DNA from 2 places in the Dorea sp. AGR2135 genome. Region 2 is predicted to be linked to the other one. Evidence: predicted binding sites of a transcription regulator. Region 2 holds the regulator's gene; the other holds the start of a gene.

The links. The regulator Rex, encoded in region 2, represses fermentation and respiration genes when NADH is low (regulators of the CRP and FNR family bind a similar motif). The targets are predictions, from matches to a motif close to ATTGTTAANTANTTAACAAT.
Region 1: the regulator Rex is predicted to act here: its motif matches at 2,242-2,261, upstream of pckA (phosphoenolpyruvate carboxykinase (ATP)).

Annotation. Positions count from the first base shown of each region.
Region 1 covers NZ_ATVU01000012.1:52,954-57,075, reverse strand. Annotated here, with positions in the region: gene G593_RS0109155 (ABC transporter ATP-binding protein) at 1-278, shown strand, start outside; gene G593_RS0109150 (ABC transporter ATP-binding protein) at 346-2,211, shown strand; gene pckA (phosphoenolpyruvate carboxykinase (ATP)) at 2,361-3,965, shown strand.
Region 2 covers NZ_ATVU01000001.1:228,808-232,929, reverse strand. Annotated here, with positions in the region: gene G593_RS0101110 (bifunctional ADP-dependent NAD(P)H-hydrate dehydratase/NAD(P)H-hydrate epimerase) at 1-1,325, opposite strand, end outside; gene G593_RS0101105 (redox-sensing transcriptional repressor Rex) at 1,406-2,047, opposite strand; gene G593_RS0101100 (ABC-F family ATP-binding cassette domain-containing protein) at 2,239-4,122, shown strand, end outside.

The DNA of each region.
Region 1 (4,122 bases), on a different contig from region 2:
TTAAGAAACCAAAGATCCTGATTCTGGATGACTCTACCAGTGCAGTAGATACAAAGACGGATGCCCTGATCCGGAAAGCATTCCGCGAGGAAATTCCGAACACCACCAAGATCATCATTGCACAGCGCGTTTCTTCTATCGAAGATGCTGACCAGATCATCGTTCTGGATGGTGGACAGATCATGGGAATTGGAACATCTGAAGAATTATTAAAGACAAATGAAATTTACCGGGAAGTATATGAATCACAGGTAAAAGGAGGTGGCGATCATGAGTAATTCCAATAAGAAATATGAAGATATGACAGAACATAAAAAAAATAACAGACCTGAAAAGAAACCAAAAATGGATGCCACAACAATCGCCACCGGAAAACGGCTTCTGAAATATGTAATGGACAGCTACAAATATCAATTTATCCTTGTGTTCATCTGTATCCTGCTGAGTGCAGTTGCTTCTATCTCGGTATCTCTGTCTCTGAAATATCTGCTGGATGATTTCATCATTCCGCTGATCGGGCAAAAAAGTCCAAACTACACCGAGCTTTACCAGGCACTGATGGTTCTCGGAACCATTTTCCTGATCGGAGTAATTGCAACATTTACCTATACAAGAATGATGGTATACATTGGACAGGGCGTGTTAAAAAAAGTGCGCGACAATATGTTTGAGCACATGCAGACACTGCCAATCCGCTACTTTGACCAGAACACGAACGGATCTATCATGAGCCTTTACACGAACGATACTGATACATTAAGACAGATGATCAGCCAGGCTATCCCACAGGCACTGATGTCATTTTTCACTATCGTCGTAACATTTATCTCCATGCTCGTGCTAAGCCCGCTTCTTACCGTTCTTGCAGTACTCATCATCGGGGTTCTGATCTCTGCAACAAAGGCTATCGGCGCAAACAGTGGAAAATATTTCATCTGTCAGCAGATGGCGCTGGCAGATGTGACTGGATTTATTGAAGAGCGTATGAACGGGCAGCGTGTCATCAAAGTCTTCAATCACGAAGAAATTTCAGAAAAAGAGTTCGACGAACTAAATGACGCATTGTTCGAGTGCGCTGCAAATGCAAACAAATATGCAAATATGATGGGACCGGTCATCGGAAACACCGGAAACCTCCAGTTCGTACTGACTGCAGTTCTCGGCGGACTGCTTTCAGTTACTGGTGTGGGCGGTATTACCATCGGTGTCATCGCTTCTTACCTGCAGTTTACAAAGAGCTTTACACAGCCATTCATGCAGGTTGCACAGCAGTTCAATTCCATCGTCATGGCACTTGCAGGAGCAGAACGTATCTTTAAGCTCATTGACGAAGAACCGGAACAGGATACCGGTTCTGTCACACTGGTCAATGCAAAAAAAGATGAAAATGGAACGATTACTGAATGCACAGAACGTACCGGTAGGTGGGCATGGAAAAAGCCTGCTGACGAAAATGGTGCTGTGACTTATACTGAACTGACCGGAGATGTAAGATTCAAAGATGTGACATTTGGATACGATGAAGACAAAATTATTCTTCATGATATCAGCCTCTTTGCCAAACCTGGCCAGAAGCTGGCATTCGTAGGATCTACGGGCGCCGGTAAGACAACGATCACCAACCTGATCAATCGTTTCTACGACATTCAAAGCGGTGAAATCCTTTATGACGGCATCGACATTACAAAAATCAGAAAAGATGACTTGCGCCGTTCCCTCGGAATCGTTCTTCAGGATACACATTTGTTCACCGGAACGATCAAAGACAATATCCGTTACGGTAAACTAAATGCCACTGACGAAGAAATCTACCATGCTGCAAAACTTGCTCACGCGGACCAGTTCATCCAGATGCTGCCAAATGGTTACGATACATTACTAAGCGGTGACGGTGAGGAATTGTCCCAAGGACAAAGACAGCTTCTGTCTATTGCAAGAGCCGCTGTTGCCGATCCACCGGTACTGATTCTGGACGAGGCAACATCAAGTATTGATACCCGTACCGAGAGTATCGTACAGAAAGGTATGGACAATCTGATGAAGGAGCGTACCGTATTTGTTATCGCACACAGACTGTCCACAATTCGCAACAGTAACGCAATTATCGTCCTGGATCACGGTCGGATCATCGAACGCGGTGATCACGATGACCTGATTCAGCAAAAAGGAACCTATTATCAGCTTTATACCGGAAAATTGGAACTTTCCTAGGAAAAAATTGGTAATTTTGCACCGGAGGAATTTGTTAAAAATTTATTGATTTTGGAAATTAATAATGTATAATTAAATATGAATGGGGGAAATGTTCCAGCTATCGACCATTTCCCTTATTACATTTAAGAAAAGAGGTTTGGTTTAAGATGGCAGAAATCAATTTAAGCAAGTATGGTATTACTGGAACTACAGAAATCGTGTATAACCCTTCCTACGAGTTATTATTTGAGGAGGAGACAAACCCTGAACTTGAAGGTTACGAAAAAGGACAGGTCAGTGAACTCGGTGCAGTAAATGTAATGACAGGCATCTATACAGGACGTTCTCCTAAAGACAAATTTATCGTTATGGACGAAAATTCAAAAGACACAGTATGGTGGACATCTGATGAGTACAAGAATGACAATCATCCAGCTTCTGAAGAGACATGGAACGCTGTAAAGGATCTTGCGATCAAAGAACTCTCCAACAAAAAGCTTTATGTTGTAGATGCATTCTGCGGTGCTAACAAAGATACCCGTATGGCAATTCGTTTTATCGTAGAAGTAGCTTGGCAGGCTCATTTCGTTACAAATATGTTCATTCAGCCAACTGAGGAGGAACTTAAAGATTTCGAGCCAGATTTCGTTGTATATAATGCTTCTAAAGCTAAAGTTGAAAACTACAAAGAGTTAGGCTTAAATTCAGAGACAGCTGTATTATTCAACATCACAAGCAAAGAGCAGGTTATCGTAAACACATGGTATGGCGGAGAGATGAAAAAAGGACTGTTCTCTATGATGAATTACTTCCTTCCACTGAAGGGCATCGCTGCTATGCACTGCTCAGCTAACACAGATAAGAATGGTGAGAACACAGCAATCTTCTTCGGACTTTCCGGAACAGGTAAGACAACACTTTCCACAGACCCGAAACGTCTTCTGATTGGTGACGATGAGCACGGTTGGGATGACAACGGAGTATTCAACTTCGAGGGTGGATGCTACGCTAAGGTTATCAACCTTGATAAAGAGTCTGAGCCGGATATCTACAATGCAATTAAGCGCAATGCTCTTCTTGAGAACGTAACACTTGACGCTGAAGGAAAGATTGATTTTGCTGATAAGAGCGTAACAGAGAACACTCGTGTTTCTTACCCGATTCAGCATATCGAGAACATTGTACGCCCGATTTCTTCTGCACCTGCAGCTAAAAACGTCATCTTCCTGTCAGCAGACGCATTCGGCGTGCTTCCTCCAGTATCTGTACTGACACCAGAGCAGACACAGTACTACTTCCTGTCAGGATTTACAGCAAAACTTGCAGGAACAGAGCGTGGAATCACAGAGCCTACACCTACATTCTCAGCTTGCTTCGGACAGGCATTCTTAGAGCTGCATCCTACAAAATATGCAGAAGAGCTTGTTAAGAAGATGGAGAAGAGTGGAGCAAAGGCTTACCTTGTAAATACAGGATGGAATGGAACAGGAAAACGTATCTCCATCAAAGATACTCGTGGTATCATCGATGCAATCCTGAATGGAGATATCAAGAACGCTCCAACTAAGACGATTCCTTTCTTCAACTTTGAAGTTCCTACGGAACTTACAGGTGTTGATACAGGAATCCTTGATCCTCGTGATACTTACGCTGACGCTTCCGAGTGGGAAGAGAAAGCAAAAGATCTTGCCGGAAGATTCATCAAGAACTTCGCAAAATACGAAGGAAACGAAGCTGGAAAAGCACTCGTATCCGCTGGACCACAGTTATAAAAATTATTAAGACAATACAATACAAAGCTCCCGGGTTTTTACATCAACCCGGGAGCTTTTTCATTGTAAAATCTATTACTTAGTCCGTTTCAGTTTTGCAATTGACTTCTTCACGCACCACAGGCAGGTCGGAACACTGTAACAGCATGCTGCAATC
Region 2 (4,122 bases):
TCCCCGGATCCGGCTTTTGCCATAGCCGCACAGCCGGATAGATTTACCGCTACCCGCTCTCTCGGCTTTGCAATGGTTGTTCTGGAATCCTTCAGTACACAGGTAACGTCATATTCTTTAACAAATGTACGAAGTGCTGCAATACGATCTTTTTTTACTTCAGCAATCTTCAAACCGCTGATCCGTTCAAATTCTTTCATGTGCGGTGTAAAGATAAAATGTTCACAATCTGCACCACACAGATAATCCATATGTTCAGACAAAATATTGAGTCCGTCTGCATCTATGACACAAGGTTTCTTTGTATATGCAATGGTTTCTTTTAAAATCTTCCTTGCAGTCTTCTTTGTTCCAAGTCCGGAACCTATAGCTACGACATCTGCCCAGTCAATCAAGCGATGTAGTTCATTGACATCATATTTTTCATAAGTTGTAATGATTGCTTCCGGAATCTGACTCTGTAAGATCACGCGATTCTCTTTAGCAGTATAGATCTGCACCAGCCCGGTACCTGTCCTGTAAGCTGCAAGTGCGCCAAGATATGCAGCACCTGACATACCTTTGCTTCCGGTGATCATAAGAAGCTTTCCGTAAGTTCCTTTATTAGAGTCCGCATTTCGTTTTGGAAGAAGTGCTGCATAATCACTTCCCTCCAGTGTACAAACTGTTTCCTCATCTCTTTCCAGCGGAAGTGATACAATTCCGATATCCTCGGATACACAGATTCCTGCATAACTTCTTCCTGGATCAAGTACAAGACCAACTTTCGTCTCCTGAATTGTCACAGTATAGTCTGCACGCACTGCAGTTCCTAATACATTTCCTGTAGTTGCGCAAATTCCGGAAGGAATATCCACGGACATACGGACTGCATCAGACTGATTCACACACTCTATAATCTGCACATATCTGCCTCCAACCTCCCGGCAAAGTCCAACTCCAAAAATTGCATCGATAATTAAAGTATACGGTTCACTTTCAAATGCTTCTTGCTCAAACTGCTCCTTAAACTGTGCTCCTGTATTTTTCAACTGTTCTATCTGATAGGCAGTCTCTGGTGTACAGTGATCTCTGTTTCCGACCAGAACTGCTGTTACGTCACACCCTTCCCATGCAAACATTCTGGCAATCGCAAAGCCGTCCCCGCCATTATTTCCAGAACCACAGAGGACACATATTTTATTTAAATTAATTTTCCAGTCTTTAATGTGATCTACACATGCTCTGGCAGCCCGTTCCATAAGTTCCAGGGACGGGATTTTAAGTTCATTTATCGTAAATGAATCTGCCGTTTTCATCTGTTTAGCATCTGGCAAATATCTCATAGTTTTGATTCCTCCTGATAGAAAGAAACGTGCAAAGCCAGGATGCTATCTGAACAAACCTGTCTTTACACGTTATCTCCTTAATTATGTTCTTCCTTGTAGCGGCATATATTATATGACAGCCTCATCAGACTCTCGGATAAATGTACATTCTCAACAATCACACTTTCCGGGAGATTCAGATCTGTATGTGCAAAATTCCATATTCCGTGAACATTGTGATCTGCCAGAAATTTTGCGACTTTGATTGACTCATCCTTTGGAATCGTCAATGCTGCAATATCGATACTGTTCTCATCTACAAATTTCGGAAGCTCGTCCATCATATGAATTGGAACACCACGAACTTCCTGCCCGTCAAGCTCCGGATTGATATCAAACAATCCTTTTAAGATAAATCCCCGCTTTTCAAATGATGCATAGTTCGCAAGTGCACGCCCCAAATTACCAGCACCAATAATAATAATATTATGATCCTGTTCCAATCCAAGAATTTTTCCGATTTCTGAGTACAGATATTTTACATTATAGCCATACCCCTGTTGCCCGAATCCGCCAAAATTATTAAGATCCTGACGAATCTGGGAAGCTGTTACTTTCATTCTTTTACTAAGCTCATTGGAAGAGATTCGTTCTACTCCCTGCTCGATCAGCTCCCCAAGGTATCTATAATATCTGGGTAATCTACGGATAACTGCCTGTGAAATTCCCCTGTTTTGCATGATCCGCACCTCCTTCCTTCAAAAATTTCTACTCATTATTATAGGCAATCGTTAGTATAATGTCAAACTTTTTAGTTGTTTTTTGTAGTATTTTCGTTATAATAGTATAAGATGATGCCAAAATTATGCGGTCGCAGCCCTGCGGCATCTTTATTTCTCAAAATCACAGGATTTTTATCAAGGAGGATAGGATGATACTTGCATGTCACAATATCAAAAAAGCCTTTGGAGAAGAAGTAATTGTCTCCGGCGGCTCCTTTCATATAGAAGACCACGAAAAAGCAGCTCTCGTAGGACCGAACGGTGCTGGAAAGACAACACTTCTTAAGATGATCGTTGGTGAGATACAGGCGGACGGCGGCAATGTTGTTCTGACACGTGGCAAGACGATGGGATATCTGGCACAGCATCAGGATATGAATAATGACCATACGATCTATCAAGAGGTACGCACTGCAAAAGCCGATATTCTCGACATGGAGCGGCAGATTCGTGAGATTGAACAGGAAATGAAGCATTTAAGCGGCGAACGTCTGGAAGAACGTATGAATACATACCAGCGGCTCACAGTAGCATTCGAACGTGAAAATGGATACGCCTGCGAAAGTGAGATTACTGGTGTTTTAAAAGGACTTGGATTTACAGAAGAAGAATTCGCAAAACCGGTCGCGACTTTATCCGGAGGTCAGAAAACCCGTGTCTCTCTCGGAAAACTGCTCCTCACAAAGCCGGATATTCTGCTTTTGGACGAGCCAACCAACCATTTGGATTTAAATTCCATCTCATGGCTGGAAACTTATCTTCTGAATTATCCTGGTGCAGTACTGATTGTCTCTCATGACCGGTATTTTCTGAACCGGGTTGTAACAAAAGTTGTCGAGATCGAACTGGGCAAGCTTACCACTTTCATGGGCAATTATACAGATTACGCCAAGAAAAAGGAAATGCTCCGTGAAGCCAGAATGAAAGAGTATCTGAATCAGCAGCAGGAAATTAAGCATCAGGAAGCGGTCATTGAAAAGCTTCGCTCCTTCAACCGTGAAAAATCCATTAAGCGTGCAGAAAGCCGTGAAAAGATGCTGGATAAGATGACCCCGGTTGAAAAACCGATGGAACTGCATACAGATATGCACTTAACACTGGAACCTTCCTGTGTCAGCGGTAATGATGTCTTAATTGTCGAGCATTTAAGCAAAGCATTTCCACCACAGATTTTATTTGAAAATATCAGCTTCGAAATCAAGCGAGGGGAACATGTCGCGATCATTGGAGACAATGGAACCGGAAAAACAACAATCCTTAAGATTTTAAATCAGGTACTCAAAGCTGATTCTGGAAGTTTCCGTCTCGGTTCTAATGTAAAGATTGGTTACTACGATCAGGAACATCACGTTCTGCATATGGAAAAAACTATTTTCCAGGAGATTTCCGATGACTATCCTAATCTTAATAACACGCAGATCCGTAAAGTGCTGGCAGCATTTTTATTTACCGGAGATGATGTATTTAAACTGATTGGTGACTTAAGCGGTGGCGAACGTGGACGCGTGTCCCTTGCAAAGCTGATGCTTTCTGAAGCGAACTTCCTGATTCTCGATGAGCCGACCAACCATCTGGATATTACATCAAAAGAGATTCTGGAACATGCACTGAATAATTACACAGGAACGGTTCTTTATGTTTCACACGACCGTTACTTTATCAATCAGACTGCAACACGTATCATGGATCTTGTTAATCATACGTTTGTAAATTATATTGGAAATTATGATTATTATCTTGAGAAAAAAGAAGAACTGACAGCCGCATACTCCAATACGTCTCGCTTAGAAAATAATTCCTCTTCTGCAGCTGCTGACTTGGCCTCTGATTCAAAGTTAAGCTGGCAGGAACAAAAAGAAGCTCAGGCAAAAGAACGGAAACGCGCTAATGAATTCAAAAAGACAGAAGAACGAATCGGTGTTCTGGAAGATAGAAGTGCTGAAATTGATATTCTAATGTCGCAGGAGGAAGTTTATACGAATTCAGTAAAATGTCAGGAACTTGCGAAAGAACGTGCAGAAATTGACGCTGAA